2 regions of the Salipiger sp. PrR002 genome follow, and region 1 is predicted to be linked to the other one. Evidence: riboswitches for the same ligand, from Rfam matches in the RefSeq annotation. Region 1 holds a riboswitch; the other holds the start of a gene.
What was found. Region 1 has a riboswitch for thiamine pyrophosphate ahead of G0A00_RS20640 (thiamine ABC transporter substrate binding subunit). Riboswitches for the same ligand answer to the same signal wherever they lie in the genome.

Region 1 (4,947 bases):
CTGCGCTATAGTCCCAGATACGCGCGTAGCGCCTCTGGGGGGGCGTCGAACAATTCGTCCGTCGGGACCGGAGGATGCGCCGCGCCATCCGCCACGAGCACCGTTTCTTCGGCGAAGCGGCGGGCGTCCTGCGGGTCGTGGCTGACCAGCAGCACCAGCGCGCCCAGCTCGCCCGCAACCTCCTGCACAAGGTCCAGCATCTGCGCCTTCAGCGCGGGTCCGAGCGCGGCAAAGGGCTCGTCCAGCGCGAGGATTGGCCGGGCCTGAAGCAGCACGCGCGCCAGTGCGGCGCGGCTCTGCTGCCCGCCCGACAGCGCGCCGGGTTTGCGCGCAGCGAGCCCGCCGAGGCCGACACGCTCCAGCGCCTCGTTGACCTTGCGGCGCTCGTCCGCCGTCAGCCGTCCGCCGCCGGGGCGCAGCGCCAGCCCCAGATTGCGCGCGAGGCTCAGGTGCGGGAAGAGGTTGTTCTCTTGAAAGAGCATGGCCACGGGGCGCTTGTCGGGCGGCGTCGTGGTGATGTCCTGACCCTGCCAGAGCAGGCGGCCCGCCTTGGGCGCGAGGAACCCGGCGATCAGGTCGAGCAGCGTCGACTTGCCCGCGCCCGACGGGCCGATGATCGCCACGCGCCGCGCGGGCGCCAGCGACAGGTCGGCCGAAAGGTTGAAGTCACCCTCGGTGTAGCGCAGGGCCTCAAGTGTCAGCATTGGCGCGGCCTCCCCGGTCGCAGAGCCAGAAGGCCCCGAAGCTGAACAGCAGCAGCAAGAGCGCCGCGCCCGCTGCCGCCTGCATCTGGTAGGAGCCCATCAGCCGGTAGACCTGCAGCGGCAGGGTCGCGCGGTCGGGGTCGGCAAAAAGGGCGATGACGCCGAGATCGCCGATCGACAGCGCGGCGGTGAGCCCGGCGGCAAAGCCCAGCGGTCGGCGGAGCCGCGGCAGCAGCACGAGGCGCAGCCACGCGAGCGGGGTCATCCCCAGCGCCTGCGCCAGACGTCCGTAGTCGGCGCGCACCGTCTCGGCTTCTGGCCGCAGGATGCGCAGCGCGAAGGGCAGGGCGACCAGCGCGTTCACCAAGGTCGTGACGGGCAGCGCCAGCGACAGCGGGTTGGCGAAGGGGCGCACGATCAGGAAGAGGCCGGTGCCCAGCACCAGCGGCGAGACGGCGATGCCCACGAGCCCCAGCCACTCGCCCCAGCGGGTGGACAGCGGCAGCGCCCAAAGCAGGCAAAGGAGCGTCGAGGCCAGCGCCACGGTCAGCGAATTCCACGCTGCCTCCCAGCTGCTGGCGCTCAGTTGCACCAGCCCGGGCAGGCCGCGCGCCACCACCATGCCGAGCGGCGTCAGCAGGAAGAGCGCGGCGAGGGCGATCCACGCGATGTCCGCCGCCCGCGAAAGCCCTGCGCGCCCGTCCCAGCGGGTCACCATCCTGTCGAGCCCCGCACCAAAGCCGCCGCCGGTGCCAAGCCGCAGCGCCACCAGCCCCGCCGCCAGCGCCAGCGCCAGTTGGATCACCGAAAGCAGCGCCGCGCGTCCGAGGTCGAAATCAAAGCGCACCGCCTGATAGATCGCCAGCTCGACCGTGGTGGCGCGCGGGCCGCCGCCCAGCGTCAGCGCCACCGCGAAGCTCGACAGGCAGATCACGAAGATCACCGCGAAGGCTCCGGGCGCGATGCGCAGCACCATGGGCGCCTCGAGGGTGCGCAGCATCGCCCATGGCGACAGCCCCAGCGAGGCGGCGAGGCGAAAGCGTTCGGCGGGGATCGCCAGCCAGCCCTGCAGCAGCAGCCGGGTCGCCAGCGGCAGGTTGAAGAACACATGCGCCAGCACCACGCCGTGCAGGCCGTAGATGCTGAAGCCGGGCAGTCCGACCGCCCGCAGGGCCGCGTTGACCATGCCGTTCTGGCCAAAGACCGCCAGCAGCCCCAGCACCGCCACGATCGTCGGCAGGATGAACGGCGCACCCAGAAGCGAGATCAGCAGCCCGCGCCCCGGAAAGCGCCGTCGTGCCAGCGCGCGAGCGACCGGGATCGCCAGCGCCACCGAGAACAGCGCCGAAAGACAGGCCTGCCAGAGCGTGAAGCGCAGCGCCTGCCAGTCGCCGGGGCCAAGGCTGCCCCAGCCACCAGCCCGCGCCAGCACCGCCGCGACCGGGCCCAGCACCAGTGCCAGCACCAGCCCGCCCGCGGCAAGCGCCGCGATTATTGCGAGAGGCCGCGACGCCATGCCTCGATCGCCTCATCCCGCAGCGCGGCGGCCTCGTCCTCGGAGTAGAACAGAACCTTGCTCGGCAGTTCGAGCTCCTTGAACCCTTCCGGCCAGTCCTCGTGCGGCAGGGCGGCGGGGAAGGACCAATTGCCGGTGGCGATCATCTGCTGGAACTCGGGCGTCAGGATGAAATCCATGAAGTCCTGAGCCAGCTCGGGCTGATCGGTGTTGGCAAGTTTCGCGGCCAGTTCGACCATGAAATAATTGCCCTCGGGGAAGATCAGCGCCTTCTTGGTGTAATCCTCTTCGGCGATGATGTGATAGGCGGGCGAGGTGGTGTAGCTCAGCACCATGTCGGCCTCGCCATCGGTGAAAAGGCCGTAGCTTTCCGACCAGCCCTTGGTGACGGTGAGGATCTTCGGCGCCAGCTTGCGCCAGGCATCTTCGGCCTCATCGCCAAACACCGCCTCGACCCAGAGCGCCATCGCGAGGCCCGAGATCGAGCTGCGCGGGTCTTGGATGACGATCTTCAGATCATCCGGCGCGTCGAGCAGCTCGGCAAAGCTGGTGGGCGGCTCGGACAGGCGGGTGGTGTCGTAGATGAAGGCCGTCTCACCATAGTTGTAGGGAAGGAAGGTGTCGTCGGTCCAGTCGATCGGCAGGGTGAGCGGCGAGAGGTCCACGCCATGCGGGGCGAAGAGGCCGCTTTCGCGGGCCTTCTTGGTCACATCGGTGTTGAGGCCAAAGACCACATCGGCCTCGGTCTGATCACCTTCGAGCAGCAGGCGGGGCAGCAGGTCGCCGGGCTTGAACTGCAGATCGCAGCCGCAGCGCGCCTCGAACATCTCTTCGATCTTCGGGCCGGGGCCCCATTCCGAGACGACGTAATCGCCTGCGTAGACGGTCAGAACGGGCTCTTGCGCCAGCGCCGTGCTGGCAAAGAGACATCCCGCTGCAAAACTGATGGCCTTCATGGCATCCTCCAAATTTGCGGCGAGAGGGCAAGATGGGCCGGGGCGCGTGGGGCCTTGGGCCGTGACCTTCCCTCCGCCGGTGCTAACCGGGTCAGGTTCAACGGGTTCGCGTGGATCGCATCTCAGCCGGCGCGGATCGCGCGGCACCCCGAGGTAGCGCAAGACCTAGCCGGGGTCGGGGCCTCTGACAAGGGAATTGCGCGCAGTGCCCAGTGTCGTCCGGTGTCGTCTTGTGTCGCTGTTTGTTGCGGAAATTCCTTGAGACAGGGGCCGCGCTGGCCTAACAGGCTTGGCGAGCAGACCCCGCGGCCCGACACAGGAGACATCCCCATGAGCCTCAACACTTTCGGCCATCTCTTCCGTGTGACCACATGGGGCGAAAGCCACGGCCCGGCGCTAGGCGCGACGGTGGACGGCTGCCCGCCGGGCGTGAAGATCGACGAAGCCACGCTGCAGAGCTGGCTGGACCTGCGCAAGCCGGGGCAGAACAAATACACCACCCAGCGGCGCGAGCCCGATGCGGTGAAAATCCTCTCCGGCGTCTTCGAAGGGCAGACCACCGGCACGCCGGTTCAGTTGATGATCGAGAACACCGACCAGCGGTCCAAGGATTACTCCGAGATCGCGGCCAAGTTCCGCCCCGGGCACGCCGACATCACCTACTACCAGAAGTACGGCATCCGCGATTATCGCGGCGGCGGGCGCTCTTCGGCGCGTGAGACGGCGGCGCGGGTGGCTGCGGGCGGTCTGGCGCGGGCGGCGCTGGCCGAGTTGGCGCCGGGTGTGTCGATCACCGGCTACATGGTGCAGATGGGCCCGCAGGCGATCGACCGCTCGCGCTTTGACTGGGAGGAGATCGCGCGCAACCCGTTCTGGTGCCCCGATGCCGAAACCGCCGAGGGCTGGGCGGATTATCTCGACGGTCTGCGCAAGTCCGGCGACAGCGTCGGCGCGGTGATCGAGGTGGTCGCGCGCGGCGTGCCCGCGGGGCTGGGCGCGCCGATTTACGGCAAGCTCGACACCGATCTGGCGGCGGCGATGATGTCGATCAACGCGGTGAAGGGCGTGGAAATCGGCGAAGGTATGGCTGCGGCTGCGTTGACCGGCTCGGCCAATGCCGACGAGATCACCATGGGGCCGGATGGGCCGGTCTACAGCTCGAACCACGCGGGCGGGGTGCTGGGCGGGATTTCCACCGGGCAGGACGTGGTGGTGCGTTTCGCGGTGAAGCCGACATCTTCGATCCTGACGCCGCGCAAGACGCTGACGGTGGGCGGCGAGGAAACCGACATCGTCACCAAGGGCCGTCACGATCCCTGCGTCGGCATTCGCGCGGTGCCGGTAGGTGAGGCGATGATGGCCTGTGTCATCCTCGATCACCTTCTGCTGCACCGCGGTCAGATTGGGTCCAATCGCGGTCAGATCGGCTGATCTGGGCGCCACTGCTACTGCCTCTGTCGCTTTTGCCTGTGGCGTCAGGCACGCTACGGAGCTCTAAGGGGCGGGGGGCGATCAAAGCGGGTCACCCAGCGCCGCAGAGACCCGCAAGAAGCCCCCGGTCAGAATTCTTCCCAGCTCACGTCATCGCCCGCGACGGCGCGCTTTGGTGTGGGCTGGGATTGGGCAGCCGGAACCGAGGGCGGCGCAGGCTCGAAGCTTTCGATAGGCGCGGCCACCGGCGTGACATCCTGCGTATCCGCGGCTTCGACGCCCATGAAGCGATTGAGCTGTGTGGAAAGGCGTTCCGCTTCGCTGCTGAGCTGATCGCTTG
Region 2 (4,947 bases), on a different contig from region 1:
CGTAGACGTCGCGCCCGTCGAAGAGGCCGCGGTCGGTGCCCTGACGGACGAATTTGGCCAGATCGGTGCCGAAGGTGACGTTGTAGATCGCGTCGGGCTTGGCGCGCTCCAGCGCCTGTACCTCGGCGCCGGCGTCGATCTTGAACAGCGCGGGCCATTGCTCGGCGACGAACTCCACCTCGGGCTTGAGCCGCTTGAGGTTTGCCTTGAAGGCCTCGACCGCCTCGGTGCCATAGGCGTAATTCGGCGCGATGGTGGCATAGCGGATGGCGTCGGTGGTTGCCGCCTGCTCGGCCAGCATCGCCGCCTGCACCCATGTCGAGGTGCGCAGTCGGAAGGTGTAGGGATTGCCCGAGCTCCAGACCAGAGTGTCCGCCAGCGGCTCGGAGGCGAGATAGACATGCTGCTTCTCGGCGGCGTAGGAGCTGAGCGCGAGCCCGACGTTGCTGAGGATCGTGCCGGTGAGCATCACCGTGCCGTCGCGGGTCATCAGTTCTTCGGCGATGCGCACCGCCTCGGCGGGATCGCCCTGATCGTCGCGAAAGACGAACTCCAGAGGACGGCCCAGCACGCCGCCTCGCGCATTGATTTCGCTGACCGCCAGTTCGATGCCCTTGCGGTAGGGCTCGGCGAAGGCTGCAAGGCGCTTGTAGTGGTTGATGTCGCCGATCTTGATCGGGGCATCCGTGCTGTCCTGGGCGAGCGCGGCGGCCGGGATCAGCGCCAGCGCGGCGGCGGTGGCGAGAACGGTGCGTCGAAGCAGGGTCATTGCGGCGTCTTTCTCCTGTTGCGCGGCGCGGGGGGCAGGCCGCTGCGACCCTCTTACGCCGGAACGTCGCCTCTTACCAAGGTGCTGTGCGGGAGTTTTCGGTGGGCGCCACTGCCGGGGGCGCTGCCCCCGCCGCGCCGGGGCGCTGCCCCCGCCGCGCCGGGGCGCGGCTCCCCCGGCGTATTTTTGAAGAGAAGAAGCCTATGGGGGCGCTCAGCGGGGGCGTTGCGCGACGGGGCGCTTGGCGCTAGGACTGCGCGCCAAAGCGCGCCAGAACCCGACCGCGCGAGCCTTAGGAGAGACGATCATGACGCGAGCCTTCATCTTCCCCGGTCAGGGGGCGCAGACCATCGGCATGGGCAAGGCGCTGGCCGAGGCCTATCCGGCGGCGAAAGCCGTGTTCGACGAGGTGGACGCGGCGCTGGGCGAGAGCCTCTCGTCGCTGATCTGGGACGGCGACATCGAGACGCTCACCCTCACCGAAAACGCCCAGCCCGCGCTGATGGCGACCTCGCTGGCGGCCATGCGCGCGCTCGAGGCAGAGGGCATCGAGATCGGGGCGGCCAGCTTCGTCGCGGGTCACTCGCTGGGCGAATATTCGGCGCTGACCGCCGCAGGCGCGCTGAGCGTCGGCGATGCGGCCAAATTGCTGCGCACCCGTGGCAAGGCCATGCAGCAGGCGGTGCCGGTGGGTCAGGGCGCCATGGCGGCGCTGCTGGGCCTCGATCTGGCCACCGCCCGCGCCGTCGCAGAAGAGGCCGCGCAAGGCGAGGTCTGTGCCGCGGCCAACGACAACGACCCGTCGCAGGTGGTGATCTCGGGCGACAAGGCGGCGGTCGAACGCGCCGTGGAGATCGCCAAGGAGAAGGGTGCCAAACGCGCGCTGCTGCTGCCGGTGAGCGCCCCCTTTCACTGCGCACTGATGGCCCCCGCCGCCGAGGTCATGGCCGAAGCGCTGGAGCAGGTGGATATCACCGCGCCCAAAGTGCCGCTGGTGGCCAATGTGATCGCCGAGGCCGTGACCGATCCCGCCCGCATCCGCGCGCTGCTGGTCGAGCAGGTCACCGGCTCGGTGCGCTGGCGCGAGTCGGTCGAGTATATGGTCGCGCAGGGCGCGGATGAGTTCTGGGAGATTGGCGCGGGCAAGGCGCTCTCGGGCATGGTGAAGCGCATCCACCGCCCGGCCACGCTGCGCAACATCGGCGCGCCCGACGACGTGAAGGCCGCGCTCGAAGCGGTCTGAGGTACGCCTCAGCTCTGCCAAAAGAAAACAGGGGCGGTGCCATGCGGCGCCGCCCTTCGTGCATTCCGGGCGTGTGCATGCTGGGCGCGACCAGCGCCTTTCATTGTTCCACAAATACGCCTCCGACCGCCTTCGCCTTCGCCTTCGCCCGCGCTCCGCCGGGCCGAGGCCGCACCTTGACGCCCGACCCGACTCGCCGCAGGGTGGCGCCACTCACCCGGGGGGTCCCGACAAGGGGCTGAGATTCTGCTGGCGTCCGCGCAGCGCAGTGACCCGACGAACCTGATCCAGTTCATACTGGCGTAGGGATGGTGCACTGGCGTTGCCGGGGGCTCTGCGCCCCGGTTCTTGCGGATAGGACAAGCGGGGCAGACCCGCGCCTTGGCCGCAGCAATGTCACCCCATTCACGCACCGGAACTGGGTCTCCACCGCTTTGAGCTTGGAGGCTCCGACCGATGAAAGACCTGACCCCAACAGTCACCTGCGGGCCGCTGCCCGCTTCGCGCCGCGTCTGGCACAAGGGCACGCTGCACCCGCAGATCCGCGTGCCCATGCGCGAGATCGACCTGCATCCGTCCGCCGGTGAGCCGCCGGTCACCGTCTATGACAGCTCCGGCCCCTATACCGATCCCGGTGCCGAGATCGCCATCGACCGCGGTCTGCCGCGCCTGCGCGAGGGCTGGGTTCGCACCCGCGCCGACACCGAAAGCTACGATGGCCGCCACGTGAAGCCCGAGGACAACGGCTTTGCCGAAGGCGCGCGTCTGGTGCCCGAGTTTCCGGTCCGCCACGCGCCGCGCCGGGGCAAGGACGGCAAAGCGGTCACCCAGATGGCCTATGCCCGCGCCGGGATCGTCACGCCGGAGATGGAGTTCGTCGCCATCCGCGAGAACCTCGGGCGCAAGGCCGCCAAGGCGCAGCTGGAACGGGACGGGCAGGATTGGGGCGCGTCGATCCCCGACCATGTGACGCCGGAGTTCGTGCGCGATGAGATCGCCCGGGGCCGCGCCATCATCCCCGCCAACATCAACCACCCCGAGCTTGAGCCGATGATCATCGGGCGCAACTTTCTGGTGAAGATCAACGCCAATATCGGCAACTCGGCGGTGACCTCCTCGATGGCTGAGGAGGTCGAGAAGATGGTCTGGGCGACGCGCTGGGGCGCCGACACGGTCATGGACCTGTCGACCGGGCGCAACATCCACAACATCCGCGACTGGATCTTGCGCAACGCGCCGGTGCCCATCGGCACGGTGCCGCTCTATCAGGCGCTGGAGAAGGTCGGCGGCCTCGCCGAAGACCTGACGTGGGAGGTGTTCCGCGACACGCTGATCGAGCAGGCCGAGCAGGGGGTGGATTACTTCACCATCCACGCGGGCGTGCGGCTGCACATGATCCCGATGACGGTGAACCGGGTGACCGGGATCGTCAGCCGCGGCGGCTCGATCATGGCCAAATGGTGCCTGCACCACCACCGCGAGAGCTTTCTTTACGAGCATTTCGAGGAGATCTGCGAGATCGCGCGGGCCTATGACGTGTCCTTATCGCTGGGTGACGGGCTGCGCCCCGGATCTATCGCCGACGCCAACGATCAGGCGCAGTTCGCCGAGCTGGAAACGCTGGGCGAGCTGACGCAGGTGGCGTGGAAGCACGAGTGTCAGGTGATGATCGAGGGGCCGGGCCATGTGGCCATGCACAAGATCAAGGCCAATATGGACAAACAGCTGGAGACCTGCGGCGAGGCACCGTTCTACACGCTCGGGCCGCTCACCACGGATATCGCGCCGGGTTATGACCACATCACCAGCGGCATCGGGGCTGCGATGATCGGTTGGTTCGGCACGGCGATGCTGTGCTACGTGACGCCCAAGGAGCACCTCGGCCTGCCGGACCGCGACGATGTAAAGACCGGGGTGATCACCTACAAGATCGCCGCCCATGCCGCCGATCTCGCCAAGGGCCACCCGGCGGCGCAGATCCGCGACGATGCGCTTTCGCGTGCGCGGTTCGAGTTCCGCTGGGAGGATCAGTTCAACCTCGCGCTCGATCCCGACACGGCGCGGTCCATGCATGACGAGACCCTGCCCAAGGAGGCGCATAAGGTGGCGCATTTCTGCTCTATGTGCGGGCCGAAGTTCTGCTCGATGCGGATCAGCCACGACATCCGCGCCGAGGCCCAGAAAGAGGGCATGGCGAAGATGGCCGAGAAATTCCGCGAGGGCGGCGCGCTTTATCTGCCGCTGAAGGAGGATGAGGCATGACCGCTGGCGCGCTGCTGAAGGAGATGCGCGGCACCAACCCGCTGGTGCAATGCATCACAAACTACGTGGCGATGAACATCGCCGCGAACGTACTGCTGGCGGCGGGGGCCTCGCCGGCCATGGTCTCGGACGCCGAGGAGGCGGGCGAGTTCGCCAGCATCGCCCATGCGCTGACGGTCAATATCGGCACTTTGTCGGAGCCCTTCGTCGAGGGGATGCGCGCGGCCATCGCCGGGGCGCAGGCGGCGGGCAAGCCTTGGGTGCTTGATCCGGTGGCCTGTCAGGCGACCGGGCTGCGGCGGCGGGTCTCGGCCGAACTGCTGGCGCTGAAGCCGACGGTGGTGCGGGGCAATGCCTCCGAGATCCTCTCGCTCACCGGAGAGGTCAGTCGCGGGCAGGGCGTCGACGGGCGCGACGGGGTGGAGGCCGCAGAAGCGGCCGCCCGTGCGCTGGCGCGGCAGACCGGCGGCGTGGTGGCGGTGACCGGGGCGGTGGATTTCGTCACCGACGGTAGCCGTGCCGTGCGGATCGGCGGTGGCTCGCCGTGGATGCCGCTGAACACCGCGCTTGGCTGTTCGCTCACCGGCCTCTGCGGGGCTTACGTGGGGCTCGGCGGCGACCCGTTCGAGGCGACCGTCGCGGCGCTCTCGCATTATGCCGTCGCCGGGAGCCA

Region 2: another riboswitch for thiamine pyrophosphate. It lies ahead of thiC (phosphomethylpyrimidine synthase ThiC); the one in region 1 lies ahead of G0A00_RS20640 (thiamine ABC transporter substrate binding subunit).

Annotation. Positions count from the first base shown of each region.
Region 1 covers NZ_JAAGOU010000028.1:30,972-35,918, forward strand. The annotation lists gene G0A00_RS20630 (ATP-binding cassette domain-containing protein) at 6-704, opposite strand; gene G0A00_RS20635 (thiamine/thiamine pyrophosphate ABC transporter permease ThiP) at 691-2,220, opposite strand; gene G0A00_RS20640 (thiamine ABC transporter substrate binding subunit) at 2,196-3,176, opposite strand; TPP riboswitch at 3,228-3,337, opposite strand; gene aroC (chorismate synthase) at 3,507-4,607, shown strand; gene G0A00_RS20650 (methyl-accepting chemotaxis protein) at 4,736-4,947, opposite strand, start outside.
Region 2 covers NZ_JAAGOU010000001.1:110,462-115,408, forward strand. The annotation lists gene G0A00_RS00520 (ABC transporter substrate-binding protein) at 1-769, opposite strand, end outside; gene fabD (ACP S-malonyltransferase) at 1,077-2,012, shown strand; TPP riboswitch at 2,221-2,339, shown strand; gene thiC (phosphomethylpyrimidine synthase ThiC) at 2,469-4,274, shown strand; gene thiM (hydroxyethylthiazole kinase) at 4,271-4,947, shown strand, end outside.